4 regions of the Paenibacillus sp. WG02 genome follow, and region 2 is predicted to be linked to each of the others. Evidence: riboswitches for the same ligand, from Rfam matches in the RefSeq annotation. Region 2 holds a riboswitch; each other region holds the start of a gene.
What was found. A riboswitch is a leader RNA that binds a small molecule or an ion and turns the genes downstream of it on or off. The one in region 2 is predicted to bind cyclic di-AMP.
Positions count from the first base shown of each region.

Region 1: it holds a riboswitch for cyclic di-AMP, as region 2 does, so the genes downstream of both, ACBP55_RS07135 (stalk domain-containing protein) here and ACBP55_RS20005 (hypothetical protein) in region 2, are expected to answer to the same signal.
Region 3: it holds a riboswitch for cyclic di-AMP, as region 2 does, so the genes downstream of both, ACBP55_RS34925 (APC family permease) here and ACBP55_RS20005 (hypothetical protein) in region 2, are expected to answer to the same signal.
Region 4: it holds a riboswitch for cyclic di-AMP, as region 2 does, so the genes downstream of both, ACBP55_RS04520 (C40 family peptidase) here and ACBP55_RS20005 (hypothetical protein) in region 2, are expected to answer to the same signal.

Region 1 is NZ_AP036016.1:1,482,787-1,490,186, reverse strand. Features, by position in the region: gene liaF (cell wall-active antibiotics response protein LiaF) at 1-182, opposite strand, end outside; gene ACBP55_RS07145 (PspA/IM30 family protein) at 357-989, opposite strand; gene ACBP55_RS07140 (hypothetical protein) at 1,016-1,306, opposite strand; cyclic di-AMP (ydaO/yuaA leader) riboswitch at 1,469-1,621, shown strand; gene ACBP55_RS07135 (stalk domain-containing protein) at 1,626-2,417, shown strand; gene ACBP55_RS07130 (hypothetical protein) at 2,587-2,757, opposite strand; gene ACBP55_RS07125 (DHH family phosphoesterase) at 2,840-4,048, opposite strand; gene ACBP55_RS07120 (GNAT family N-acetyltransferase) at 4,194-5,384, opposite strand; gene ACBP55_RS07115 (molybdopterin-binding protein) at 5,480-6,076, opposite strand; gene ACBP55_RS07110 (molybdopterin molybdotransferase MoeA) at 5,959-6,741, opposite strand; gene mobA (molybdenum cofactor guanylyltransferase) at 6,928-7,400, opposite strand, start outside.
Region 2 is NZ_AP036016.1:4,431,783-4,439,182, reverse strand. Features, by position in the region: gene ACBP55_RS20015 (GyrI-like domain-containing protein) at 1-2, shown strand, start outside; gene ACBP55_RS20010 (SMP-30/gluconolactonase/LRE family protein) at 119-1,012, opposite strand; cyclic di-AMP (ydaO/yuaA leader) riboswitch at 1,341-1,476, shown strand; gene ACBP55_RS20005 (hypothetical protein) at 1,563-1,949, shown strand; gene ACBP55_RS20000 (hypothetical protein) at 2,326-2,748, shown strand; gene ACBP55_RS19995 (class I SAM-dependent methyltransferase) at 3,273-3,875, shown strand; gene ACBP55_RS19990 (hypothetical protein) at 4,437-4,694, shown strand; gene ACBP55_RS19985 (acyltransferase domain-containing protein) at 5,484-6,593, shown strand; gene ACBP55_RS19980 (HAD family hydrolase) at 6,777-7,241, shown strand.
Region 3 is NZ_AP036016.1:7,739,601-7,747,000, reverse strand. Features, by position in the region: gene ACBP55_RS34940 (carbohydrate ABC transporter permease) at 1-377, opposite strand, end outside; gene ACBP55_RS34935 (carbohydrate ABC transporter permease) at 377-1,261, opposite strand; gene ACBP55_RS34930 (ABC transporter substrate-binding protein) at 1,344-2,672, opposite strand; cyclic di-AMP (ydaO/yuaA leader) riboswitch at 3,005-3,155, shown strand; gene ACBP55_RS34925 (APC family permease) at 3,253-5,088, shown strand; gene ACBP55_RS34920 (YqkE family protein) at 5,133-5,393, shown strand; gene ACBP55_RS34915 (polysaccharide deacetylase family protein) at 5,405-6,382, shown strand; gene ACBP55_RS34910 (hypothetical protein) at 6,399-6,614, opposite strand; gene ACBP55_RS34905 (NUDIX domain-containing protein) at 7,255-7,400, shown strand, end outside.
Region 4 is NZ_AP036016.1:962,441-969,840, forward strand. Features, by position in the region: gene ACBP55_RS04470 (DUF1450 domain-containing protein) at 1-64, shown strand, start outside; gene ACBP55_RS04475 (ferritin) at 178-687, shown strand; gene ACBP55_RS04480 (GyrI-like domain-containing protein) at 826-1,449, shown strand; gene ACBP55_RS04485 (hypothetical protein) at 1,504-1,959, shown strand; gene ACBP55_RS04490 (AIM24 family protein) at 1,988-2,686, shown strand; tRNA gene ACBP55_RS04495 (tRNA-Gly) at 2,789-2,863, shown strand; tRNA gene ACBP55_RS04500 (tRNA-Arg) at 2,872-2,948, shown strand; tRNA gene ACBP55_RS04505 (tRNA-Pro) at 2,965-3,041, shown strand; tRNA gene ACBP55_RS04510 (tRNA-Gly) at 3,061-3,131, shown strand; gene ACBP55_RS04515 (permease) at 4,366-4,962, shown strand; cyclic di-AMP (ydaO/yuaA leader) riboswitch at 5,029-5,188, shown strand; gene ACBP55_RS04520 (C40 family peptidase) at 5,191-6,087, shown strand; gene ACBP55_RS04525 (hypothetical protein) at 6,271-6,930, shown strand; gene ACBP55_RS04530 (stalk domain-containing protein) at 6,927-7,400, opposite strand, start outside.

The DNA of each region.
Region 1 (7,400 bases), 2.9 Mb from region 2:
CCGATCAGTACATAACCTTTGCGCTCTTTGCGTGAACGGACCCGATGAATGCCTAGCAAGATGAGGATAATGGCAAGAATGGGGAAAAAGCCTATTGTATGATCTAGAAGCAAAAAAAGACCGGCTCCAATCAGCACTAGTGCTGTATTGCGGTTACGGTTGCTTTTAGTTTCTTCTCCCATCGCTGCACCTCCTCTGGCTGACTTTTAAAATTAGTTCATATAGATTCCTAGCATACCATAAGAATGGACGACCTCCAAGATGCAAATCCTTGCGCGGCAAGGCTTCCGCATGAATCATGGAGGTCAAGGGCCCTCCAGCGCCTATTTACTAGACGCTGGAGGGAAAACTCGCGGCTATTTCTTGCCGCGAGGGTCCGTGTCATCGCTGGAGCGATGCTGCTGCCAATCCTGCTGGAGCTTGCCGCGCAGCGTGCGCAGCTCCTGCTGAAGGTTGCCGCCGGCTTCCTTCAGCGTCTCTTGCGACAGGCGGCCTGCTTCGCGGAGCCCCTGCAGCGCTTCCCGGCCGAGCTCGCGGCCGGTCACTTCCAGCTCGCGCCATGCGTCGCGAGCCTCTTTCCCGTGCAGCCCGCTGCCCGGCGGCTGCACCCGAGCCCCCTCGGCTGCGTGCCCTGCACGCAGCCCGCGCAGTTCATCCGCGAGCGCCAGGCACATGTCCTGGCTGCTCGCATACTGCGCGCGGTAGTGCTCGCAAGCGACTTCCTCGCGCTGCTTCTCTAAGAGTGCTAGCCGCGCGAGCTCCTCATCGCCGGCGCGCATCGCCAGCTCGGCCTGCTCGCCGCGCAGCTGCGCCATCTCCTCTGCGTTCACAATGTGTTGTCGCAGCTCAATAGTCCGCTGCAGCGCCTCCTCGTAGCGCTGTTCCAGCTTCTCAATCACGCTGCTTCCCCGTTCTTGATGCTCAAGCTTGCCGGCCGTTTCTTGCCATGCAGCTTCCGCCATTTTGCCAATGCGATTCAATATATTCATGAAGTTACACCCCCATTTCTTAAGATTTAAAATTCATTTCGTTTCTTCAGCAAATGAAAACCATACATCACTAAACCTATTGCGAATGCAATCGCGATTAAGCCTGATAGTTTAATGGTCAAAATTAAGCCGCCTAAGCCGGCGATAAACCATCCTATTTTCTTCCCATTCTTAATGCCTACATAGCCTAATCCAAGCATCGCTGCTGGGAATAATAATCCCATTAAATGAATATGACTGCCCAACTGATGCAGAGAAATAAGTATACCTGCCGTAATTAAAACCAATGCCAACCCTTTCGATCGATCCATACTCATTCTGCTTACCGCCCTTCACGTATTCTTCATGCTTCTATCGTACCTGAAACCGGTATTCGTCAAAACGGACTCGCGACTGTTTTTGTACCTAGACCTAAGTCCAGTACCTTCTAAGACCTCCATCCATATTTTGGCCGTTGTCCCACAGAGCCTCGAATGCTAAACTATTTGAAGCCGAGTCCGGTGCACAGACAAAGTGCCGGTACGGGGGACGATTTACATGGGGTGAATATTTGCTCTTCAAAGGAGCAGACTAGGGAGAACCTTCTTCCCGAACCCGTCAACTAACCTCGAAGGCTCATTGAAGGAGGATTACCAATTGCATACAATTACTAAAGGGTTAACTAGCCTTGCTGTGTCTTTAACAGTGTTGGCAGGAGGCTTTCTTTCCCCATTTTCGGCGCATGCCGCTGAGATGGATGTGAAAGTGCAAGTCAATGATGAGCTTGTTCAATTTCCGGATGCTCAGCCATTTTTGGATGACAATCATGCTACCCAAGTACCGATTCGTTTCGTAACGGAGAAGCTTGGTTATGACGTGAAGTGGCAAAAAGAAGGCGATGAGATCAAAGTCACGTTAAATAACAACAAACATTCGATCACCTTAGTATCGGGACAAAAAGAAGCCAAAATCGATAGCACTCCTGTCGAGATGGACACACATGCAGAATTCCAAAATGGACGCGTATACGTGCCTCTTCGGTTCTTAAGCAAAGCATCCAATATTCCCGTTCAGTGGGACGCTAGCAGCAAATTAGCTATTCTAAGTAAAGATGGCAATCAGCACGCGCCAGATTATGAATTATTTCAATCTACTGCCTATTCAGCAGATCCATCTGAAAATGGCGGCTACGGAGCTATCGATTATATGGGTAATCCATTAGGTATTGGAACCGTTGCTGTAGATCCGTCGGTGATTCCTCTAGGGTCTAAGCTCTATATAGAAGGTTATAATTTCAATGGCCTCCCTGCAGGCGGCATGTATGCTTACGCAACAGATACTGGCGGTGCAATCAAAGGAAAACGTATTGATATCTTTATCCCAGGATCCAAGCAATCCTTGCAAAAGTTTGGTATCCAAACCATTAAAGTGTACAAGCTATCCAATTAAACGGCTGAAATAAAAAAAAGCTTGGTTTCTGAGATTATATTCTCAAGAAATCAGCTTTTTTTATTTATGGTGGAAGGGCTCATCCACGCACCTCCTTCTGCTAATATTGCACTAGAAAGGCTGCTCTCCCATCATACTAGTGACGAGAAGAGCAGCCTGCAGTAGTTACTTAAACTTGATTTTTGGGGATACCATTTAAACTTGGAACGTAATCAGGTGCCTCGTTGCTCGATAGCGTTTGAGCTTCTTCCATGAAATTAGCGTTATTCTGCTGATTGTTTTTCTTATCTGCTTTGTTATCTTCGCGGTCATGCTTGGGATCGGCGTCATTTTTGGGCATTGCATTCACCTCCATTGTCTCATAGTTAGTATGAGAAGGCGGCTTGCATTTTATCCCAGTTATCTGGAACTGGCGTTGCTCTTTATATGACTGAACTACCCTCGAGGGTTTTAGTTTTTCTTGCCGCCATATGCTCCATTAGGAATGAAACATACGTTTCGTCCCGAACTAACCAAGCTGCATACTCCCTTTTAACATAACGTTCTGCCTCTTCAAAAGTAGAAAAATGTTGGTTGGATTCGACCCCATCCACATCGATTTCCCATCTGCCTCCAGAAGGAAAAATAAACACTTGCTGTTCATTTCTATTCTCATAAAGTGATCCATACACAGAATTTTTCGTGTTAAATGTATTTTTATTTGCATCCGCGCGAATGGGTTCCATTGGAAATGGCTTCGCAACATAAAATTGATAAGCTTCTTCTGTCATTGAACAACCGGATGCTTTCGCATGGCCTCCTCCTCCATAAAGACCCGCAATTTCCGAGACGTCGATGTGATCGTGAATCGTTCGAAAGCTTATCTTTTTACCGCCCATATTCATGATTGCGATGTAATCCAGATGAGGGTTTTCTTTGCCCAAATCGTTTCCAAGTTCAGAATGATAGGATTCCGCATGAACAATCCCTACATGATGGTCATCTATACGAGAGTGGATGATTTCTCTCTTTTTTCTGCGCACATAGCGTTCAATTTTTTCTTCTTCCATATCCAAAATTTTTTCTTCAAAGGAGTCAAACGCAAATTGCTCACTTTTCTGAATGCGAGCCACCATTTTTTCCTCGAATTCTTCGATGGAAATTAGATAAAAGAGATCGTTTAATCGCTTAGCCTTGATGTATTCATTCTGTTCCCATTCCCATGTATCATACTGACGGACCAATTCGACGAATTCATCTAATCCTTTCATTGGCTTCAACAATCCGTTCTGGATCAGATACTCATAAAATAGAGAAGTTGCAGAAGCGAGTTTTCCATTTTCATACGCGATCTGAACCATTCCCCACGGATATTTGTTTAAATGAAGCGAGGTTTTATGATGATCAATCAGTTTTACTTTTCCACCTGATTTCACAAACTCGTTAAGTCCTTTTTCATTCGTTTCATCCACGGATAAGTCGGTGATAAACAATTGGCTTTTTTTTCTTGATTTTTCTAAAAAACGGTTTACTTGTAGATTCAACCCTCCAACAGAGTTATAACGGATTTCTACCTTTTCACCAAATGCTAATCGAGCTATTATACCGCAACCTACTCCATCCAGATCATTATGAGTATACAAATGATACAAGGGCACACCCTCCTGCTAATGATTTCCATTAGGCTACCCTTGATCAAGTCACTTTATTCGGTGTTAATGGCGCGCTTCTCCGACATAATCTCGTAAAAAAAGACGGCCCCATTGTTTTGCCACGGGTACCGTCTTTTTTCATCTTTTAAAAGAAATCCGCTAAATAAGTTGTTCGCCGCGGAATCGCATGTTCCAACCGGCCAACAAGCTCATCAGAGCCTTGAAGACGCTCAATTCGGGCCATAAATCCTGCTTTCTGATAACCCATGAACAAAGCCGTCAACGTCTGTATGCTACAGCCAAGTATTTGATCCTCTGCAGGTATTTCATCTTCAGACAGCTTCGTTACGACGGCAGCTTTTCCATTGTCGGTAAACTGTAGCCGAAAGACGCCTTGGTTCCAATCTGCCTGCGCATCTGAAATATGTAAATATATGGTTTCCGCCCGGTCGCGAGCTTCATATACATATTCCGTCAGAAAAGCTTCTACATCCACAATTCTCGCCGAGAAATAAGTAATCTTCTCCTGTTTGAACTTTGGATCATGCACCAGAAATGGAAGTTGGTCATCTACAGGTGCTTTCACTTCGACCTTGGTGATCATCGAATCATGATCTGCAAGGAATTTCCATAAGCCGCGTCTTGCTTCCTCGTCAAGAAAAACCAACTCATGGATGGTCGCCACCGAGTCCTTTACCTGGTAAAATACATAGCCCCGCTGTTCCCCTTGAGCGTTCGTATAGACGGCAGCTGTGCCCTTTTTAAATTTCATATAACGATTATTCCACCAGTCTGCATCCCGCTCCATCATGCCATTATATGCTTTTGCAAACTTAGCGTAGATTGGATTGAGAACCTCTTCGCTTTTGGCTACACGAATAATTGAACTGCCCTCTGCGGCTTTAAACTTGGGAAGCTTATCGACAGGAATTTCATATTTCAAATAATCCACGTAGGTTTCCCAGCCATATCTACGATAGAATTCAAACTTAAACGGCGCAAGAAAGGAAATCGTCTGCCCCTGCTCTCTCATCGTTTTAAGCGTTTGAACCAGCAGCTGTCCCACCATCCCATTGCGTCGGTACTCCGGCCATGTTGCTACGCCCGCAATACCGCCCATCGCGAAGCTCTTCCCGTTAATCCAAGTCCGGAAGTTAAGTAAAGTAAGCTTTGCAGCCATATTGCCGTCAATGAAATAGCCCCACGTTTGATTAGGATCCGTAGAACTTATTCGCTCTGCCTTTTCCTCAGCAGTAAGCTCATATTGAAAAGCAAACTCAGATAGAGCAAAGCTCTCTAGAAGCTCCTCTTGCCGTAATGTACGAATTTCGTTCATCTCAAATCACCTCATGTAGATAAGATCAGCTTTTTAACAAAGCGGCCTACCATCAATAACTTCTCAACTGAAGTTCAGCGATAGGTAGGCCATATCTATTTGATAGGATACACAATTACGCGCTCGTCTCTTACGAACCCTTTACCTCCGGCAGGTAAATATATCAAACAATCCGCGTCTTTAATGGACACCATGATACTGGACTTATCAATACCTGATGGCTTAACCTTCAAACACCCGTTATTGTCCACATGCGTCGTTCCTCTGACATAACGCGGGTAAGCCGAGCCTTTATCATAATCAACATCCAACAGAGCCGTGATCGCTTCCGGATAAAGCGAGTGACATCCTGCCATCGCTTTAATCAGAGGTTTGGCAAACAGCTCAAACCCAACGAATGAAGCACCTGGATTGCCGGATAAAGCTAATAGCAACCGATTGTTCCATAAGGCTGCACTCGTTGGAGTCCCAGGTCGCATGGCCACTTTGTTGAACAGCAGTTTGCCCTCAAATCGTTCAAAAACATCAACCAGAACGTCGTAATCGCCAACGGAAACACCGCCGGATGTAAGGACTAGGTCGACTTTGGGTAAAGTTTCCTCGAGCGCTGCCTCCACCTCTTTTGCATCGTCCGAAAGCGCCTGCATGATAACCGCAGATCCTCCAGCAGCTTCCACCTGCGCCGCCAGCATGTAGCTGTTACTGTTGCGAATTCTTCCGGCTGCAGCGCTTCTTCCACATTCAACAACTCAGAACCTGTTGAGAAAATGGCGACCTTCGGCTTCCGATAAACGGATACTTCCGAGCAGCCGAAAGTGGCCAATATCGCCGCTTCACCAGGCCCGATCTGTGCTCCTCGCTCAAGCAATACATCCCCTAAACCGATTTCACCGGCAATAGGAGTTATATTGCTTGCTGCGGCTATATTTTTTTTGATACTCACATAGTGGGAGCTCATTCCCGCATCTTGCAGGGAATCCGTCATCTCCAGCATAACGACAGCATCTGCGCCATCAGGAACAGGAGCCCCCGTCATAATACGAGCAGCCATACCAGAATGGATGGTAAGCTGAGGCATAGTTCCGCTAGGAATTCGCTCTATAACACGCAATACAACAGGAGCTTCTGGTGTAGCCTGCTCAATATCCTTTGAACATACGGCATACCCGTCAACACCTGATCTGCGAAAATGGGGTACCGGATGATCGGCATATAGGTCCACGGCCAGCCTTCTACCGAAAGCAGAAGATAGCGGAACGGACTCTATGGGTGTGTGTTTAACGTATTCGAAAAGTAGGCTTCGGGCTTCCTCAACCGAAATCACTTTTCGCCCAAACTTAAGCTTAGTATCGCTCACAAACGTCTGTTCCTCCTAAGGGTAACCGCCTTCGATTATTAAATTCATCCGACCAATAGAGACATGGCTTCACATTCCATAAATAGCGTCCGAGGCAGAAGCCTGCCAGCCCTTCGCATTTCATTATGGCATAATAGATAACAAAATCCTAGATTCCCTAGTGATACCTATCTGAAAAAATAACTTCTATGGTAGATTTGCTAACATTCGTTCGTACTCTTCCGGAGTATTTACATTTGTAGCGAAATGCGTATGGATATTTTGCCGCTCAAAAAAATCATTCTCTACAGGCTTCCAGTCCATATGATCCAGCAGCCCCATTAAACGATACTGCTCTTGCTTCAATAACACCTCGGCTTCGGAACCTACCAATTTTGAATATACGCCATGGAGTGGATGAGCACGACCGTCCAGCATAGGGATAACTGCATCCAAATTAGCTTCTTGGCATAAGATGGCCATTGCCTTTGCCGCTTCAGCTGAAATAAAAGGCATATCACATCCCACAATCCACATATGCTGCTCTGATGCAAGCTGAGAGGCAGCATGAATGCCGCTTAAGGGCCCTTTTTGTACATATTGGTCATTAATACATTGCACGTCTATATTGGATACTGAAGTCAGGTAAGGCCGCAAAACCTCAGGTTCATTGGTTACGA
Region 2 (7,400 bases):
GAAAACGGTGTTAAGATTTCTTGTGAAAAAATACTGATTCTCGCCAAAGACAAATTGGGGCTGTGAAACTGATTCGTCAGGTTCGAAAGGGTAATAGCTTCTCCTTATTCGCTTCGGATCAAAATCCTGCTTTAGTCACCCCAACGGGTATCTTGTATACGGAGGAAGTGGCGGTAATATACATGGTCCGACCTGATACTCCTCCCCAAGTTAAATTGGTAGTTATTTCAGGAATCCTCAACAATCCGATAACGCTTCCGTCTGGTTCAAACACCCATATTCCTCCCGGTCCTGCGCAGTATACGTGTCCCTCTGCGTCCACCTTCAAGCCATCGGCTACGCCCTCTCCCATGCTCACGTCCAGCTTGGCGAACAGTCTGCCGTACACCAATCGGCCTTGCTCATCAAGATCGAACACTCTGATATGCTGACGTTCCGTGTCGCTGACATAAAGCTTTCGTTCATCAGGCGATAACGCTAAACCGTTAGGACCAGCAAAGTCATTGATCAGTAGTGTCAGTTTGCCTGACGGAGATAACCTGTAGACTCCCTGAAACAACTGATCTTGCGCTTTCGGTGCTTGCAATTCATTCACTAAACCGTAATTGGGGTCTGTGAAGTAAATGGAGTGGTCCGAAGCTACAATTACATCGTTCGGACTGTTCAAGCGTTTTCCCTCATAGCAGTCAGCCAGCGTAACGATCGTTCCAATCGGATCATACAGGGAATATAAAGAGAGCCTTCGACCAGCATGCTCGCAAGCAATGAGCCGCTGTTCGGCGTCAAACGCCAGTCCGTTCGACATTCCACTTGGACGCCGCACTACGGAGAGATGGTCCTGCTCCCTCAAGCGATAAATCGTGTTTGCCTTAATATCGCTGAATACAAGCGAGCCGTCCGTTTTATCCCAAGCTGGACCCTCGGTAAGAATAAATCCGGTGGCCGCCTGTTCAAGACAGGTGATCTGAGGAAACAAATCATAAAATACTTTAGATGCAATATTAGCTTTCATTTCTTTTACCTGCAATATCCAAATGTATTTCTCCTTTAAGACCCAGAATGAGTTTTTTCTTAGGATATGCAGGAAACATGTTAGTCGTCAAAAACATCACAACACGCCCCCCCATGTGAAACTTCAATTCTCTACTTTACCTTATCGTATAAGCTTCAAGCCTAGTAGGGGAGCTAAGAATCAGCAGTTGCCCTTGCAGTTGTTGTTGACCTTGCTGCGTTAACCACAGTAAAATTGAACTATTAGTTGAAAATAGACATAAAAAATATAAGTAAATATTACTATTGTTTCTATATATGTATTGGGGTAAATTGATAAAATAAGAATGAATCATACTACGCTTAATTCTTTAGATTAAAGAAGCGGGGGAACCAAGTTTTCTGGGGTGAGTACACTTTTAAGTGTTAGGGTTAACTTTCAACCCGAATCCGTCAGCTAACTTCGTCAGCGTGGAAAGAAAATGATAAAAACATTAAATTGGCCTTTATTTTTTAGGGCTCTATTCCCTCGCTTCCTTTTTTCGTTCAAGAGAAAAAAGGAGGAATTAGACATGCTTTTTAAGAGAGTAACCAAAGAGGTGAAGAACCTTTTTCAATCGAAAAGATCAAACACTTCTGTACAACGTCAAGAAGAGATTCTTCACTTAAAGCGACGGCTGGAGGAGTTCGACATTCAATTTTCCAATTTGGTGTATCGGCCATCAGGCGTCGAAACACAAACTTTATTGGAAATAAGCAAAACGGTCGGACAAAACAATAACTTGCTAAACCAGCTAAGTTTGGAAAGGGATTTAGCGGTTCAACAATTACTAGCCAATCGCGTCGGCATTTCCAAAAAATATTTGGAGGAACATCACGAATTTATCGTAACCATGGCTCATATTTTTGGTGGTCCGTATCCTTGCCTCAGAGAGTACATTAGAAGCAGTATTATATGAGTTTCGTTGAAGGATAAAGCTATTTTTCGGTTGTTAATATTAAGCCCATCATAACCAACTTTTTGATCGTATGTTATGGAAGTCCTTCACATTTAATTCTTCATTCAACTAACAGAATAGATACTTGAAAAAAGCAGGCAGCTGAGACAACCTGCTTTTTTCATTGAGCGGGCAGGGAAATTTAAGATGAACGATGGAGAACCTTACCAAAAATTTAAAGAAACGGCTAGAAGAAAAGGATTTGCCTCGATGCTTAGATATTATGAAATTACTTGTTTCTGATTGAATGAAAGCACTGGTTAATGTAATTATTTAACAAGAGGGTTGAAACATATCCGAATCAGTCTACGTCAGGGATGAAAGGGGGGGATTTATTGTGAGAATTTGGGCATTTTTAATGACTTTCTTCGTTGTAATTTTAAGTGGATGCTCGAATTTTAATACGAATTCAATTCAGGGAAACGCTGTGATCGATTGGGTCGATTTTGTTAAATTATCAGGAAATTCATACACTGGATTGTTTGAAGGTGTGATAAAGGATCCAAATGATGTAACCAATCAGGTAATTGGTGAAGTCAAATTTAAAGTGGGAGATGTTGTTACTAACCCCAATTATCAAACGAAAGCAGGAGATGCTGCATTTTTAGAGATTGGAACTAAACTTTACAAGGTCAAAGGGTTTGAAATAAATGAGTTAATAGCTGCAAGAGATGAGACCAGAATTGGAGGATATCGTTTATATGCGGAGGATGACTTTAAAAAAAATATGAGGCATAACTATAAAGATGTGCCTAAATAAAAAGTAGAGCGAGTGGACCTTTATAATCATATTGAAGTAAAACCCTACAAAACCCTTTATAATAGCGAGAAAGAACAATTTATTCAGTTTTTGGAAAGCGGGAAAGATACGGAAAATTATAATCCCCAGAACAGGGGGGGCGATCCGACATATTATCATTTCGTGTTCTACACGAACGAGCTGATAGCCTACGCCTTTACTCTTACTGATGATGGCACTAATGTTTTTTTCTCACCATGGAATACAAGAATTGTTGAAAATGAAATTCGAAAATTGATTCAATAATAAACGCTAATTATTGAGGGAAGCAGAACGATAGTTAAGGAGTGTTCTTTGGGCAGCCCCTTTTTCGTTCATTGATGTAACAGGCAGATTGTTTTAGTGATATAGGTTAATTCAAAGATATGGTAATCTGTATTCAGATATAAAATCATTAGGAGCTAAAATAATGGGAAAAGTTAGTGCGATAATACAGGATCCATATTTTGATCAGCCTTCTTTAGGCAGAGATTGGAGAGGTAATAATGGGAAATACGGATAAGTTTGAAATGATAGCAAATATATATGACACTTCTGAAAGAATTCAAATTGCAAAGGTATCATCAGATGCCATACGTGAATATTTAGTTGACGCTAAAAGTAAGAATGCTATTGATTTTGGGTGTGGAACTGGTCTTGTTGGAATGAACTTGTTAAACGAGTTTAATTCTATGCTTTTTCTAGATACATCACAAAACATGATTAATCAAATAAAGCAAAAAATTTCTGATTTTAATATTCAGAATGTAGATACATTATGCTTTGATTTTGAAAAGGAAGATCTATCGGATTTACATGCTGACTATATTATTATGGCTCAGGTTCTCCTCCATATTAATGATGTTGAATTCGTTTTATCAAGATTATTCGATGTTCTAAATGAAGGAGGACATTTACTAATCGTAGATTTTAATAAAAATGAAAAAATAGTTTCAGATATAGTTCATAACGGATTTAATCAAACAAAGCTAACTGACATTATGACTAAAATAGGGTACAGGGATATTCAATCCAAAACTTTTTATAATGGAAGTAAAATATTCATGGGGCATGATGCATCTATGTTTATTCTTGATTCTCAAAAATAAACTCTCAAGACGGAAATTATCCCGTTAGTAGATTTGAGGCTATCGAGATCGCGCAATCAAAAAAGGCTCTAAAACAAGCGATTGAATTAGCTCCTAAACGTGAGCAATAGGATTTTGTGCAAACTGGCAAAACGACACGGAAAATAACATGAATAAAAATACTCATGCTGATTCGTCAGTATGGGTTTTTTTGTTTTTTTATGTATGTACAATTAGCATGATTAAGGGCAGTAGGAATAACATGACAAAGTCGACAGATACCATTCCAGAAAATATGTTCAATGGTAAAGACTGGATAAGGGAACCATGCTAAGAACTTAATGAAAGTGAAAGTTGACCTGTTAGTGCTGAACCTAGGTAAATGCCGTGTGCAACTAATGTGCTTCACCATAGACTGTTGTTGTGGTGTGGTGTGGAGCCCCCCTCATACTAAATTATATTTGTTGAGAAAAAGAAGTAAGGCTCTAATCTGCTAAATCTTGTTGGGATTTATAGCTCGCCTCTTTGGTGTTAAAAGAAATAAAAAAGGCAAAACAACAAATAAACAAAGGAGAGAGATAAATGTCTAAAGAATTTCATTTGACCACAGCTCGAAAAGTGCCTTTGAAAACACAGAAAAGAATTAAGAGCATTTCCCCGGGTTTGATTGGTAGTGTTGTTGTTGTTCGAACACTTTTTAATACTTTTACAGGATGTTTACTAAGTGTTGGACGAAACGCTATCCGTTTGAGGATTTTTAGCGGGATTGACAGAATATTTATAACGATTCGAATTCCAATTGGCATCATCATTGATATTTTCCGTTTTCCATGCCCTTGACGAGATCAATCTAAATTGAAGAAAAGAGCCACAGCGGCTCTTTTTCTTTTTCTAATTGCATTTCAGGCATATCTCGAAGTTTTCATCCTTTTACAGTTACAGATCACGATAAGAAGAACGGCAATGCTTAACCAAGCACAGCAAGTATACATTCGGGAACAAGAGAACCATTCTATAAGTGGGCCCATCATAAGTCCGCCAAGTGAAAAACCAAGATCGTACGAGGAAATGAAAAGACCAAGCAAAACATGACGGGAATATGTAGGCAAAACGAAAGTAAGATAAGTCATAAGGGTTGGATAAATCAAGGCGATAGCAAACCCGTTGCATATGACCATGTTCCCATAAATAAAAAGCCGCAATTGGTCCAAACAACTGAGGAAGCATGGTAGACAAGGTATAGAGCGATACGCCCTGCGCCCGATCTTTCTCCGAAAGCGCTTCAACAATCCCCAATCTTAGCGAGGAAATGGTGATAAAGTTTAGTGATGATGCAGGGCGTTTTTGGGATATATTTATTGTCACGGCCAAAAGAGAGGAACTTTCCTCCATTCCCAATGAGGGTACTCTGTACGTACAATAATCAAGGCGAGGGAAATAAGAACTTGTACAACCAGTTGAACTAACGGGAACGATGCATAATAATACGCGGCTGTTTGTTTGAATCGGTAGCAGTGTTGTGCTTACGGGCAGAAATGTTGAATGAACGATTGTTTTTAATTTAGAGTGAATCAAATCCGTTGTGATATAATGTACTTTAAAGTGCGCTATAAATCAGGAGGAATCACGATGGATCGAGACTATATCGTAAAAATCAATGAATATTTGCAAATTGATGATTACAACTTGGATTTGATTCTCCAGTGCTTCGATGAGATTCAGCACTCGGAATTTCTGAAAGAGCAATTAGAGATTGCACGGAATCAAATTTTTGTAGAGAACCAATTTGATTTATCCGAAGACGTCAAGGCAAATGTGGCAAATCACTTGCAAGGAGCGAACTTTTTCCCGCTCATCGTGCTGTTGGATAAATTCGATGACGTTCTAACGTTTTATGAGAAGCATAAGTTGCCAAAGGAGATCTTGCTTCACACCTTCAGCGACGTGAATTTATGGATCCGAGGTTATAAAGATAGAAATCAGAAAGACGGATTTGAAGAACTTCGATGGTTGCAAAACCATTTTAAGAATAAGATTTTCAGATTGGGACGTTTGCAATTTATTTATAAGAAAAATTATTTAAAGGCTAGAGTCTATAGAAATAAAAAGACCAGTGAAATAGTCATTATCCCTCATGATCAGGTGAAGTTTGATGTTGGAGGTTTTACGATTCCGATCACCATCCCTAGCATAGATTTGAACCAAAATTACTTTTCATCAAGAGTGCTGGAAACGGATACGGCTATTATTTCCAATTGCATTCTTGACAATGGGGTCATGATTAAAAAAGACGTGACCCTTGCAAAAGTGGAATATGACCTCGTTTTGGATGAAAACGATGATGTACTTGATGTACATATACCTGCTTACGAATCGTTAAACATAGAAAAATGCAAGCAATCCTTCGAACAGGCATTGGAGTTTTATAAAACCTATTTTAACGATTATAACTACAAAGCATTCATCTGCGACTCGTGGCTTCTCACGCCGCAATTTAAAGAAATATTAGGCGCAGACAGCAACATACTCAAATTCAGCTCCATGTTTACGCACGTAAGCAGCGTTGTGAGGAATTCTTCATTCTTGTTCTTTGTATTCAGCACTTCTAACCCTGATTTAGAGAAACTGCCAAGAAAAAGCAGCCTGCAAGAAGCGGTTTACAATCACCTGAAGAATAACAAAGATTTATGTGTAACAAATGGGTTTATTTTGATTAATAAACAAGAGCAGTGCCCTTAGGTCTAAGGCGAGAAATGAACATTATTTGAACAAAACAAGGAGTAGAAGTGCTTCCGCAGCTGCTCCTTGTTTTTATTGAGCTAACGAAGAGCGTGGTGGAGTGGATTCAGCATTCCTAGAATACATGTGTTAAAATAAGGAATTGAAGAAGAGCTATTATAATAAAAAAGAGGAGCAACATGTATGCTACTACGTATTCCTGGCCAAGAGGATATTCACATAAATCATCTCGTTTTAGATTTTAATGGGACTATTGCATTGGATGGGTTGCTTTTACCAAGTGTTAAGGAGAGGCTAATAGAATTAGCCAGAATGATTAAGATTTATGTATTGACCGCAGATAGTAATGGAAGTGCAACAAGAGAGTGCGAGGGGCTACCCGTGGATCTACACGTAATAGGAACGGATAATCAACGAGAAGAGAAATGTAGCTTTATACGCATGATTCAACCTGGTGTAGCTGTTATGGGCAACGGGGTAAATGATGAGTTAATGTTTCGCCAAGCAGACTTGTCGATCGCAATAATGGGGAAAGAAGGTTGTGCCACTGCTACGTTAATGGCAAGTCATATAGTCGTTAAAGAAGCTGTTGATGGATTAGACCTTCTGTTAATGCACCATCGACTCATTCCTACACTCAGAAAGTAACGATTTCTTAAGTCAGGTACATCAGACCCTGGAATGTCGTACGTAAGCGAATACACATGGGAAGAAATATAAGCAAGATGACGTTTAGGATAACTGGAACAATAGTTCAATAAAAGAGAAGTTCTATACAAAGAAACCACTCCATTGTTAGGGGTGGTT
Region 3 (7,400 bases), 3.3 Mb from region 2:
GGGGCGAACCCGACAAAAGCCGGTATCATCTGTGTCATGAAAAAGGCGAACATAATTTGAGGGCCACCCTTAAATTTATGACGAGCCAATACATAAGCACTGAGCGTCGTAATAAGAAGCACTGTGAATGCAGAAGCGAGAGAAACGATCAAACTATTAAAGATATAAATATGAAAATTGGAGATTTTGAAGATATTTATATAGTTTTCGAATGATATCGTTGACGGCCAATATTGCAGGGGCAGCTTAAAAATTTCTTTGGACGGCTTGAGTGAAGTGATGAAAATCCAGTAGAGCGGAAATAACATGACGATCAGCACAATGCCCAGAAACAACACTTTTCCAGGGAGACGTAACCATTTCATGATGGGATTCATCAGAAATCAGCTCCTTTCTCGGACTTGGTCGCCATCAAGTAAAACACGGTATACATGGCTAATAGAATAACCATAATGACCCCTGCCGCAGCAGCTTGACCGTAGTCGCCTCCGAACATAATTTTATCCATCATGAAAGTGGCCAAAATATGTGAAGAGCCCGCAGGTCCTCCATTGGTCATCGCATATATAATATCCGGGAAATTGAAAATCCAGATCACCCGCAGCAAAGTAGTAGCGATGATCGTCGGCATAATGTAAGGGATAGTCACGTACCAGAACTTCTGTGAACTGTTCGCCCCATCGATACCAGCGGATTCATAGAGATCAGCAGGGATCGACTGAAGCGCAGCAAGCAGCATGATAGCAAAGAACGCTACGCCGTACCAGACGTTAGCTGCAATCACAGAAGGCAACGCCCACTTAGGATCGGATAAAAAACCAATCCTTTCGGTAATGAGGCCCATCTTTAAAAGCAGATCGTTAATAACACCGATTTGGCCGTTTAACAGCCATCTCCAGATGATGCCGATCAGGAATCCAGACATAGCCCATGAGTAGAAGATTAGTCCTTGGTAGACACCTCTGCCTTTGAACGGTTTCTTCAAGACCAATGCCAAAATGAACCCTAAAGTAAACTGTAAGAAAAGAGAGATAAACACCCAAAAGAAGCTGTTGGACAGAGCTTTCAGAAAAGCAGGCTGGCCAAATATGAGAGTGAAATTGTCAAACCCAATAAAATGAATATCCGTTAAATCGAATAGTGTATATTTCTGGAACGCCATCCCAACACCCCGAAAGAAAGGGTAAAACGTAAATACAGAAACGACCAGTAGGGAAGGTTGCAAGCAGTAAAATATGAACTTGTTTACATTATCTTTCATCTTTGTCCTCCTCCCGTAAGTATCCAAAGAAAGGAGGGGTCCCTTTGATCCAGACCCCTCCAAAGCACCTTTGTCATCCGGGTTATTTTTTCTGAGTTGCTTTTTCATTTTTCCAGTAAGCGTCCCACTGCTCTAGAACTTTATCCAGCTGCATGCTGCCTAGGATCATCGCCTGATTGTTTTCAACTTGAAGCTTTTTAAATTGGCCATTACCTTGATAGTTTGTCGCATCTCTCATCATGAAGTAATCTTTGGAATTATTGTTCATATTGATAAAGGCTTGGTAGGCCCCAACTTTAAAGAATTCATCATCTTGCGCCGAAGTGTGAATCGGAATGAGTCCAATGCCCTTGGCGAACTTCAAGTTCTGCTCGGGGCTCGATAAGAATTCGATCAACTTCCAAGCTTCTTCTTTATGTTTGGTGTATGATGTCATTCCCCATCCTGCTGCGCCGACGAATCTTGGAGCTTTACCACTGGGTCCTAGTGGAATTGGCGCTGTCGCCCATGTTCCTTCTGCCATTTTCTCTTTCGTTACGGAGATAACTTCCGGATCGTTAATCAACATCGCGGTTACACCCGACACGAAGCTTTCCACTGTTTCCGCAAAAGCCCAGTTCGTTGAATCCTTTGGCGAAGCTTCTTGATAAATTTTCGTGAATAATTCCATGGCTTGTTTCGCTTCCGGCGAGGAGAAGATCGTTTGACCGTCCTTCAAGAACATGGAGTCGTTCGGATTAATTTTATCACCGACAAACGCTTGCATAATCATGAGGGAGAAGTTATCGCCCCCTGCTCCGCCACGATACGCATATCCGTAACGATTCTTGGCTGGGTCAGTGAGCGCTTTGCCCTTTTCATAGACCTCTTGCCACGTTTTCGGCGGGGTTAATCCTTTTTCTTTGAACCAGTCTTGACGATAGTACAATACTTTCTGGTACAGCCCGTAAGGTATGTAATATGGCTTGTTATCAATGTATTCAGCTGCCATTTTAGCACTGTCGTTCAACGTCTTGTAATTCTCCCACTTCGTTGTAAACGGTTTCAGATCTTCGATGAAATTATTTGTTACAAATTGTTTTGCGGTATTATCTCGAACCTCGAGAACATCCAAACTTTCTTTCGCTCCCAGCATAGCAGCGATCTTCGTATCCGCATTCTGAAGCGGCGGCGAGATTAACTCTACTTTAATGGTTGGATTTTGCTTCTCGAATTCGCCGAGCATGTTTTTGAGAAGCGTTGTTCTTTCAGGGCTGGTCAAACTCTCAATCATTTTTAGTGTAACGGTCGCATTTTTGTCTCCGCCCGCGTTTCCCGTCTTCTCATCCGACGAGCAGCCTGCCAGTATCCCTCCTGCTAACATGACAATGGTTAACCCAGTGATCGACATCTTCTTTACAATAACAGTCATACGTGTGACCTCCCTATAAATTTTCTTAGTTCGATTTAACTGTGTGTCTATATAGCTATATAGCTGTACAGCTATCATACAGCTAAATCTTAAAGTAGTTGTATTTTTCTGTCAAGCGTAAAAAAAGACGAATCCACCAGTGATGCTCAACCCGGGCTATTCGCCAAATGTTAAAAATCCACGATGTAATAAGAGAATGGAAGTAAATCAATGAATGGCAGGATTGTAAGCGTATTATTGAGTGAATGTAGTGGTTGGAGTTATCTTTTTAAGTTTATTCAATCCTTTACTATGCTGTAAGAAGAGAGTAGTATTCAACTCGTACGTTACAGTTGAATATTTCGCTTAATTTTCTTATTAGAAAAGCGGGGGAACCAAAAGTTTTATGGGGTGAGTAAAGGTGCTTACGTATGGCACCATTTAGGGCAGATTCTCGCGGCCCGAACCCGACAGCTAACCTCGTAAGCGACCGTGGGAAGGAGAACATGTGTATAAACACAAGGTCTATCCTTGTGTTTTTTTGCGTCCTAAAACACAAGAATACGTCAGATATTAGGTTTAATTGGGGGAACTATCACGAATGACAAGCGACTCATTGAAAAAAATTATGTTTGGCAAACCGCTTAAATCCAGCGAAATGGAATCCGAAAAAATGCCGGTTTGGAAAGGACTGCCGATCCTATCCTCGGATGCCTTATCGTCAGTTGCTTACGGGACTGAGCAGATTCTTTTAGAACTTGCGACTGTTGGGGTTGCCGCTTTTGCGTTCTCTTTGCCTATTGCGTTATCCATTATTGCTCTGATTATGCTGCTAGTTTTGAGCTATAGACAAGTGATAGAGGCCTATCCGCAAGGTGGCGGAGCGTATATGGTTTCCAAAGAAAACCTAGGTATGGTGTGGGGAAGGCTGACTGGTGTTTCGCTGCTCATTGACTATACACTTACCGTTGCCGTTTCGATCTCTGCCGGCGTGCAGGCGATTACGTCAGCGTTTCCATCAGCGGTGCCGTATATTGTTCCGATTACTTTAGTTCTTGTGTGGATCATGGTTTGGCTTAATTTACGTGGAACATCGGAATCAGGTACGATTTTCGCTATTCCAACGTACTTTTTTATATTTTGTATTTTACTGCTAGTGGGCAAAGGTATATACGATATGCTGACGGGTTCCATTAATATGCATCCTATAGTGTTTGCTCCGAGTTCAATGACAAGCTCATTGACGTTATTCGTCCTTTTAAAAGCATTTTCCTCGGGGTGTTCCGCCGTGACAGGGATCGAGGCCATCTCCGATGCCGTGCCACATTTCCGCACACCATCCGTTAAAAACGCGAAGCGCACGTTAGTTTCCTTAGGGACACTTTTGGCTATCGTGTTTGGAGGCGTAACGGTATTAGCTTTGGGTTATGGTATTGTACCTGATCCTAATGGCCATACATCCGTCTTATCGATGGTGACAGAGCAGGCTTTTGGTCGTGGGGCGATGTACTATGCAACTCAAATTGGTACCATGCTCATTCTGGTTTTGGCTGCAAATACTAGCTTCAACGGCTTTCCAATCTTAGCATCCATTATGGCACAGGATAAAAACTTTCCGCGTATGTTCTCGTTCCGAGGAGACCGACTTTCGTTCCACTATGGGATTATCACGCTTGGTGTGCTTGCCAGTATTCTTCTGATTGGTTTCAAAGGTAAGACAGATGCACTCATTCCTCTATATGCGATTGGCGTGTTTTTATCTTTTACACTTGCGCAAGGCGGCTTGGTTCGTAAATGGTTGAGAGAGCGAGTGAAAGGTTGGATCGGAAAGCTGCTCATCAATGGTTTAGGCGGGATCGTTTCTCTTGTTGTTTTGCTCATATTTTCCATAACTAAATTTGCCGAAGGTGCGTGGATTGTTATTATTATAACCCCGCTGCTGCTTTGGTTAATTACGAAAATTAGTCATCACTACGATGATGTAGCGAAGCAATTGCGTATTGATATAACGATTGAGCGGGTTTGCACGAAGGAGCCTTTGATTATTGTGCCTGTGGCGGGCATTCATCGGGTTGTGGCACAGTCCTTGAACTATGCGAAATCGTTGTCGCCAAACGTGATTGCCTTCTATGTATCGTTCTCAGATGAAGATGAAGAATTGATGCAGGAGAAGTGGGATAAATGGGATCCGGGCGTTCGATTGGTTATTTTTAAATCGCGTTATCGGACGATACTTAAGCCGCTTGCTGAATTTATTGAGAGAATTGACACACATGTTTCGGAAAAACAAAACATTATGGTCATTCTACCGCAATTTATGCCGAAAAAATGGTGGCATCGACTGCTCCATAACCAGTCTGCTGCACGCATTCGTTCGAAGCTGCAAGCAGATAAAGATATCGTCGTGGCGACGGTACCGTATCATTTGCACGAGTAGAAGTGTACAATAATAGGGAGAAACTGAACTGAGGTGAACCCGTTATGGCAAAGAAAAAATGGTCGTCTACTCCTGCTGTTACCAGCGTGCAAGATAAACCCACAACACTTAAGGATTTACTGCGCCCGGAAATACTTGAGGGACTCAAAGCGCAGGCTGATGCCATGAAAGCAGAGGAACAAGCGAAGAAAGATGCAGAGAGAGCAAAGGCGGAAGCTGCTCGCAAAGCAGAAGAAAAACGGCTTGAGAACGATTTTGGACATCTGCTGTCTAAAAGCAGTCTGGATTGGCGAAAGCACAAATGAGGGGGCGCACGATGTGCCTTCTCTTCCTTCTTCTCGTAATGATAGCGTTGTCATCCTGTGAGATGGGTAATAGAAAGTCAGCTCAAGGGACTGCTGAGGTAAGTGGTGCACCGACAGTGACAATGACACCAGCATCTATACCAACATCGACGACAATGGTGTCAAAAGAGACTCCGACGCCATCGGTGGCATCGGCATCAGCTCCAACAGCCATGGATACACCGCTGATTCCATCTTCGCCTCCAAGCGAACCCAGTTCATCGCCTAGTCCGGCTTTTTCGTCTTTGGAAAAGACCCTAATCGAGCGTTACGGAAACGCTAAACCAAAGAAATGGGGCGAAAATGTCCCAGGCGTTCGGACACATCTTACTACAAAGGAACAAGTGATTGCGCTGACTTTTGACGCATGTGGGGGGAAAGAGGGCAGTGGGTACGATGAGAAGCTGATCGACTATTTGATCAAGGAGAACATCCCGGCTACTTTATTTATGAATGCGAGATGGATAACGGCCAATAAAGACATATTTGCCAAATTAGCCGCAAACCCACTGTTCGAGATTGAAAATCATGGGACCGAGCATCGGCCCTTGTCTGTAAATGGCAAGTTGGCGTATGGCATCGCGGGAACCAAGAATGTGAACGAAGTTATTCATGAAGTGAAAGACAATGCTGACCAGATCGAGAAGCTGACTGGACGGCGTCCTGTATTTTTTCGCTCGGGCACAGCCTATTATGATGATGTTGCAGCAGGAGTTGTTCATGATTTAGGGTTTCAGTTGGCAGGTTACAACGTACTCGGAGACGCTGGAGCGACTTATAACACGGAACAGGTATACAATGCGCTGCTAAAAGCCCGAAGCGGTTCTATTGTATTAGCTCATATGAACCACCCGGAGAAAGATACGGCAGAAGGCATTATGAAAGCTATTCCTGAGCTTAAAAAAGAAGGCTACCGCTTCGTTCTTCTAGCTTCCTATACCTTAAACTAAGCGATAGCTGCAGCAGCTATCGTTTTTTCATTTCAAAAAATTCACAAGCCTCTCGATCATAGTACGTCAAATCACTAACACGAGTTTGTACGACAACTGTCGTTTCACTGAAACGTAAGACAACCGCATTCGAATCCACAATGTGATCATCTTTGAAAACACGGACGACAGCCTGTCTTTCAACTGCATCTTGAAAATCTGTATCCGTTACTAAGCGTTGATTTCTAGCCATCCTCGGCATTCCCCTAACTTGTTTAAAATAGTTCTTCTATTGTACCACAAGGTATCGATCAACCCGAATTCACATGATCCTCCGCCCAGCCTAGCATACAATGTAGCACCAAATTGGGCAGAGAGGATGCGTGATGTAGGATCGTGACGATGTTTTTGGTGTAGTAAGACCCCGTTCCGTCAACCGCACCTCGCCACCCTCTGGGTTCCTCCATAGGGTGGCGGGTTTTTCTTTCGCCAGCCGAATCCGCGAAATAAGAGTCTCCAAAGACTCTTATTTCCGTATAAACTTACCAAAAAGTAAAAATAGCAGTCCCTAGGACCTCTTATTTGCTCAGATTCTCTCGAATCCCAACAAATTCTACCTAATAAGAGTCCCTAGAACCTCTTATTTTCACTTGAAGTCCTCAAAATGCCCAAATAGCAGCCCCTAAGGCCTCTTATTTACTCAGAACCACCTCGTTTCTAAATTCAGCGATATCGCAAGACAAGTGCAGGAAGTATCTCCAATTTCCCATGCAATGAGCGGAAAACGTACGGGATCGGAGTTGCCTATTTTCCACTTCAAGCAGTAAGCTTACATACAGTGAACTCGAATGGAAGTTGGAACTCAAGACTATAAGAAGTTGGAGATGAGATAGATGGAAGCCAAGTTTTGTATGACCTGCGGTGCTACTATGGAGTCGCGCGATGTGGATGGCACGATAAGAAGAGCTTGTACCGCGTGCAGCTTTGTTCATTGGGGTAATTATAGCATCGGTGTAGGCGCACTCGTGATGAAGGATGA
Region 4 (7,400 bases), 3.5 Mb from region 2:
CTTACTTTATGCTCAGATCAAACAAATTATTGCTGAATCCAGGGCAGAAAGCGTGATGGCTTGAACCTAACCCTTCTAAAATTGTTTCTTCCGTTTGTATTTGTATGCGGAGTTCTGGTAATCTTGTATATATGGGGAATACGCAAGAGATAACCATACAGAAAGGTGTGTGCATCTATGTTAAACGATACACTTACAGAAGCGCTCAATGAGCAGATGAACTATGAGTTTTACTCCGCGCACGTCTACTTGGCTATTGCTGGTTATTGTGCTGCGGAAAGCTTAGACGGCTTTTCCAACTTTTTTATTGTACAAGCTGAGGAAGAGAAATTCCATGCGATGAAAATTTTCAAATTCATAAATGACCGTGGAAAAAAGGTTAGCTTTGCCGGTATGGATACGCCTGTCAATGAGTACAAATCGATCTTAGATGCTTTTGAACATGCTTATCAACACGAGCAAGAAGTAACAAGACGTATTTATCATCTATCAGACCTGGCATTGAACGATAGAGAACATGCGACTATGCAGTTCTTGAAATGGTTCATTGATGAGCAGGTAGAGGAAGAAGCCATGTTCGACAGCATTATTAATAAATTGAAACGTATTGATAAAGACAGTAACGCCTTCTTCATGTTGGATGCGGAGTTTGCTCAGCGTTCGTTCACGCCACCAGCAGCGGAATAATTACATACGACTTTTTATGAGGTTGAGACTTACCTGTTTCGCGAAATTTGGCGAAGGGTAAGTTTTTTTATGTTTGCTGACATGCAGCTGTCAGGAATCCTTTTATATACTAGGAGAAAAATGTGAAGGATGTGCAGCATGGATAAGTTAGATTTAGCTAGAACGTATAAAAGCTATTACACAGCTCCCACGAAACCGCAATGGGTCGAATTTGATCCTATCTGGTATGTCACAATTCAAGGACAAGGGGATCCGGATGACATAGCCTTCTCAAATGCCACTGAAGCACTTTACACGCTTTCCTACAGCATCAAAGGTATTTATAAGAAAGAGGAGAAAGACTTTACTGTGGCCAAGCTGGAGGGCTTATGGTGGGTGGATGGGGATAGAAAAGCCCTAGATGTACCAAGGGATGAGTGGAACTGGAAGCTATTGATTCGAATGCCTGATTATGTGAGGGCAGAAAGTGTCGAAGAAGCCCTTTCAACCGCGATGTCGAAGAAAAAGGGACTGAACGTTATTTCGGATATCAAGTATGAAACCTTGCATGAGGGAACGTGTGTGCAAATGCTTCATGTGGGGCCCTATGCAACAGAACCGGAAACTTTGAAGCAAATCGAGGATTTCTTAGCTGAACATAGTCAATGCATCCGCGGCCTCCATCATGAGATTTATTTATCAGACCCGAGAAAAGTAGATCCTTCGAAAATGAAGACGATCTTGCGATATCCAATAGCTGCTGCAGAAGTGGTGAAGGGGTGACTTTTGCTGTAAAATAGAAGAATATGTCGATATGAATATGGGGAGGAACGGCAGATGCAGACACGATATTTGGCGGGGGCTGTAAAAGTCTTTGGCATCCTTGTTATCTTGTTCGGATTTATGTATCCAGCTTCTGCTGTCCAAGCCTCGTGGCTAGATCGGGTGAAAGACATCTATCAATTGCCAGAGAATGTGCAACAAATTCAGAAAGACTATGAGAGTACGAAGCAGCAATTAGAGGATCAGAAGGACAAGCTTTCCGAAGCCATACGGCATTCGCAAGAAACTGAGGAACGGCTTCTAGGGCAAAACGAAACGCTTAAAAGGGAAAATGAACAATTGCAAGAACGTTTGAAGGCCATGGAACAAGTTGCTTTAGATAAAGATAAGCGAAATCGGAAATTAACCTATATGGTTGTGACGGCTGTTTTGCTAATTGTTTTTTATTTTGTGCTTGGCCGCGTGTTTCGATTCATGGTTTGGCGGAGACAGAAGCGCGGAATGAGATAGATGTAGTCTATGAGGGGGTCCGGTGTGTATGGAGGTATCTTTCGAGGAAGTAAGCTCACATGCGAAGATAGCCACGTTGCGCATCGAACAGAATGAGTCTGTTCATGTGCTGCATCCGAGCCAAATTGTCGCTTTTCAAGGGAAGTCTGAGCAGAGAGAAGATTCTTTCATGAAGTTGCCGAGTATGTATAGGAAGAAGCGTTTTGTCCAGTCACGGCTGCATGGTCCTGCCAATGTCATGCTAGGGCTGCCTGAAGGCTATAGCATGGCTGTTATACCTATAGGAACGGATGATGATCTTCTGTATGAATTCCGACATGTTTTGTTTTACACAGAGGGAGTCAGCTACTCTTCTCATCTGCAAAATGTTAAGAATACACTGATTACGCAGGATTTCGTGAAAATGCAGTTTAAAGGTCCAGGCAAACTAGGACTTCTGACTGCAGGACCGATTTATCAAATGGCATTGGATGCCAAGCAGCCCTTATATGTCGATACAAGCTGTCTTGTTGCCTATCCGCGGAACGCTCAGCTGCGTCTATGTGTGTACGGCAATACATTGGCCAGTCAGCATATGAATTATCATTGGGAAATAACGGGACATGGTCACGTTCTCATGCAGCCCTGTAAGCCAGATCGCAAATTAGATGAGCATATGAAAAATGACAGTTTACTGCGCCGCATTGCCAGAGAAGTACTGCCGTTTGGCGGTATTTTCATCAAATAAAAAAAGGTAAGAAAAAACATTTGCATTTGTCCTCAATTCCTGATATATTATTCCTTGTCGCCTCGGAGAAACGTTAGCGAGAATGACATGCAATTATACGATGCGGAAGTGGCTCAGCGGTAGAGCATCGCCTTGCCAAGGCGAGGGTCGCGGGTTCGATCCCCGTCTTCCGCTCCAACTCATTTGCGCCCTTAGCTCAGCTGGATAGAGTATTTGACTACGAATCAAAAGGTCGGGAGTTCGAATCTCTCAGGGCGCGCCATTTTCATAAAACGCATCGGGACGTAGCTCAGCTTGGTAGAGCACCTGCTTTGGGAGCAGGGGGTCGCATGTTCAAATCGTGTCGTCCCGACCATCAATCCCTTTATTAATACGCGGGCGTAGTTTAATGGTAGAACTTCAGCCTTCCAAGCTGATCGCGCGGGTTCGATTCCCGCCGCCCGCTTAACAGCAAGTGAAAGAAAGACCACCTTCGGGTGGTTTTTTTTCTTTTGGGGTAAACGAAGGGATTCCACCCTATTTAACGCGGTTGGGTTCGCTGTATGGTTTAGGGTGAAGGGGGCGGTCGGATTTAGGAAGCCTGTATGAGTGCTTTTTCTTGTCTATAAGTGGGAAGTTGTACTTCGTGCAACAATTTCTTTGGCTTTCTACTCTCTAAGCAAGAGATGTTGTATGCTGTACAACAATTTAGCCTTAATTCGTACTAAAAGGCCACTTTGGGTCTAAATTGTTGCATTTTTTGCAACATGTGCAGAGAAAATGCTTGATTTGGTTGATTAAAGTTGTACGTAGTACAACTTTAGTTGTTTGTGCGGGAAGGGATGAGAATCCGCAGGGGTTCGACCATACGTGACGGCTTCGAAGGTTAAACCCGAGTAGGACGTGCATCACACCGGTGAAAATTTAAGGATAAGCTGAAAAGAACTAGCATCCCGTACGTGAAGGCATCGAAGGATAACCCGTGGAGGACAAGCAAGCGGTCCTTGAATTCAACGGAGTAGATGAGCCTGATTTTGAGCTAATACAGATGCAAAAAGTGCATGTATTTTGAATATAAACGTACTTTTGAGAGGCAGAAGCTGCAGAAAGTACAGCAAAATCTCCCAAAGTGAGCCCAAACGTTCGAATTCAGCTGATTTTGATGTACAAAATGCAGGAATATTGAGAAATGAGATCATTGTTATGAAATTTGATGTACTTTTTGCATGATTCACTTGCCAAGGCTAATCCAAGCCTGTGACTCTGACAACTGATTTTCGTACGGAGCCAGTCACTTTATTACTCTGGAGATTCAATGGCGGTCTGACCTGGTTCTAATGGGAGCGAATAGAGGAATCATTCAACAAGCGAAATCAAAAGCGTAATAACTTCTCAAAGTGATAATTTCAACATTATCGCATTGAAACGGACGTGGACCGATATCGAATTAGACATGTCTCAAGACATAATCACATATGCATGAAATCGAAGCTTGAACGATGACGTTCAGGCTTCTTCTTTTTTGTGCTGAAAAAGCACTTGCATAAACTAATTATATTAGTTAAAATACTAATTATATTAGTATTCAGAAAGGAATGGGTCTCGACATGTCATTTATTGTATTTATGCTCTTATTTACAGTTTTAGGTGGATGGCTTGAAAGCCGTGTTCTCAAGCGTTCGAAAAGGGAGGGAATGTAAATGTTTGCTGGACATTTTGGGCTTGCTGCAGCATTGAAAGCAAGAACACCGGAGGTGCCGATCTGGGCGCTCATACTTAGTACTCAGCTGCTTGACGTTGTATTTGTACCCTTATTTCTTTCTAGTATTGAAACGATCGATACAAGCCTGGGTACGGGTTATGGGGAAGGGATTATTCACGCTGATTACACACACTCATTAGTTGGGGCGCTGCTCATTGCTATCTTATCGGGATTATTGGCTTGGAAATTATGGGGGAAAAGAGGAGGCGCAGCTATAGGAGTGCTTACCTTCAGTCACTGGATACTTGATCTTCTCGTTCATCGTGCAGATATGCCATTCTTACCGGGGAATGTTGGAGGACTTCCATTAGTAGGATTTAGTCTGTGGCAGTGGCCGTGGGTGAGTGCGGCTATTGAGATTATTCTCGTGATTGTAGGGGCTATTCTTTACTTTCGCACACTTCGTAATACCGCTAAACTGTCAAAATATAAGACACCAGACGATAACTTCATATGGCGTGCACATCTTGCAGGGGGAGTCATGGCCGTTCTGTTGATTGCCTCCTTTATTTCAGATTTTGTCTTGCACTTATAATTTCTTGGATACTATTACCACTGCGCAAAAGTTGAAACTAACAGTCAAATTATGCTAGTCTAACATAGACAAAAAATGCCGAATCTCGGAGCAGCAAAAGCTCTGGTACGGGGGACTTCTTTATTTGGGGTGAATGAATGCTCAGCTGTTTTAATAAACTGAGCGCGCTAGGGAAACCTCTTCCCGAACCCGTCAACTAACCTCGGAGGCTTCAAGGAGGAACAATTTTTGAAACTTTTTACAAAAAGCTTTATTTGTTCATGCGCACTTGTTTGCGCAGCAGTATCCATGTTTACGGCTCCATCGGTTCAAGCAGCATCATCTGCATCTAATGTAAAAGTCCAGGTCAATGATGAGTTGGTTCAGTTCCCAGAAGTACAGCCATTTATTGACAACACAGGAACATTGCAAGTTCCTCTACGCGTATTATCTGAGAAATTGGGTTATCAAGTAGGCTGGGCGAAGCAAGAAAGCGAAATTGTGGTCACGTTGGTGAACAAGCAGCAGATGATTCAACTGACAACCGACGAGAAGCAAGCGATCGTTAACAGCAAGAAGATTAGTCTGGAAAGCAGTCCGACGCTTTATCAAGGTAATACTTATGTACCCTTACGTTTCATCACTGAAACATTCGGTTCTCCGATTGAATGGAATGAGGCGAATCGTATTGCAATGGTGAATGTCGATGGCAAGTCGCACAAACCAGCTTGGATTGCACCGCCACCAGCACCAGCACCAGCTCCAAAGGTAGCAGCGGCAGTTATACCGTCCATGTCTGATCAAATCGTGCAAACAGCAAATACGTTCATGGGAACGCCATACGTTTGGGGAGGCACAACACCCAGAGGGTTTGATTGTTCCGGATTTGTACGCTATTTGTACGAAGCTAAAGGTATTGATCTACCCAGAACTGCGGTCCAAATGTACGATGAAGCAGGAACCAGGGTTATGGACTTGAAGGCTGGAGATCTTGTGTTTTTTGCTGCAGGAAGTGTGAACCACGTAGGGATTTATCTGGGAAATGATCAATTCATTTCGGCGACAACGTCAAGAGGTGTAAGGATAGATAGTCTCGCCAGTTCATACTGGGGATCCAGATATGTGGGAGCCAAAAGAGTTTTGTAAGTAAGCCATGTGGTGAAAAAAGGATTAATTCCATGGGCATTTGTTTTCTATGAATCTTTCGAATGAAAGCATAGAAGGCAGATGTTCTTTTTTTATGCGAAATATTGCGATTTTTATCGAAATTTTATGGTTTTTAGCCTATAATGAAGAAATGTTTGGAAGAAAGCAGGTGACACGAACCGCATGCAATTAAGTGTCTGGAAAAGTTGGTTTTATAAAAAAAGACATTCGAATAAAGCAAATAGCATGTATATCGTGGAAAAAGGTCCTGCCATACCAGAGGAGATTCGGGGAGTCATTGATCGATTTTTCCTTACGTATAATCAATTCAAAGGGGCTAGAAGCTTACAGACGGATACGTTTATAAAAGAAGTCTTTTACGCAACGAAACAGGATCCGAAGGATCAAAGGTCGATTGAAGAGATGGAAGCCTATATTCAGCATAAAAATGTGCATCGATTGCGATTGAAATCGTATGTTGTCGATGAGTATCTTCGCATAGGCGAGAAGGTTTGCATGATTGGCGTGACGAGGGAATTCAGTAATAATCAGCGAAATCGCGTGCTTTATTTTCTAATAAAAGAGGATCAGTCTTGGCGCTTTCATCATATCGCAAGGTCGCACCATGGGACGGTTCTAGATAAGTTTCAAGTGAATGAGCAAACGGGATTCGTGGTTGGAAATGATAAAGCCGCTCTCCTCTTTCTAACACACTCCGGGTCTGCCGATGCCTCCACCTTTATATTGGGTGATTATGTGCATGTGGAAGGTTATTTGGAAGTGGAGCAAGAGGTGAGCAGCCAACTGTATTACCGAATTGTACGAATGAATCGCGTGCACTAAAAACGAAGTGAAACCCGGTAAAGCTGTGGATCCCACTGGATCTGTCCGCCTAAGGATTCAATAATGGCTCGTAAGGGCATATAAATATGACCATCTAGTATGGTAGGAGCTTCAGGGAGTACGACCGATTGCCCATTCACCGTCATCACGGAATGATCCGGCCGAAGCTCAAGATTAGTAGAACCATGATGAACGGCTAATGTACGAGTTGTCCCGTTCCATTCGAATTTAGCACCAATTCTTTCTAGAATGCCCCGGAAGGGTACCATACTTGTTTCTTGCAATAAATACCCTCTGAACTCATGTACGAATTGTCCATTTACCTCTAATTGGATTTGTGGATGATCTAGACGCTCAACGACAAGTGCATTGCTCAGCGCCCTACCGGGACTTCGCAGCATGGAGCCATTTGCATACAGGGATGAACTTGCACCACCATCCATATTCATCGCATCTGTTAAACCTAGCTT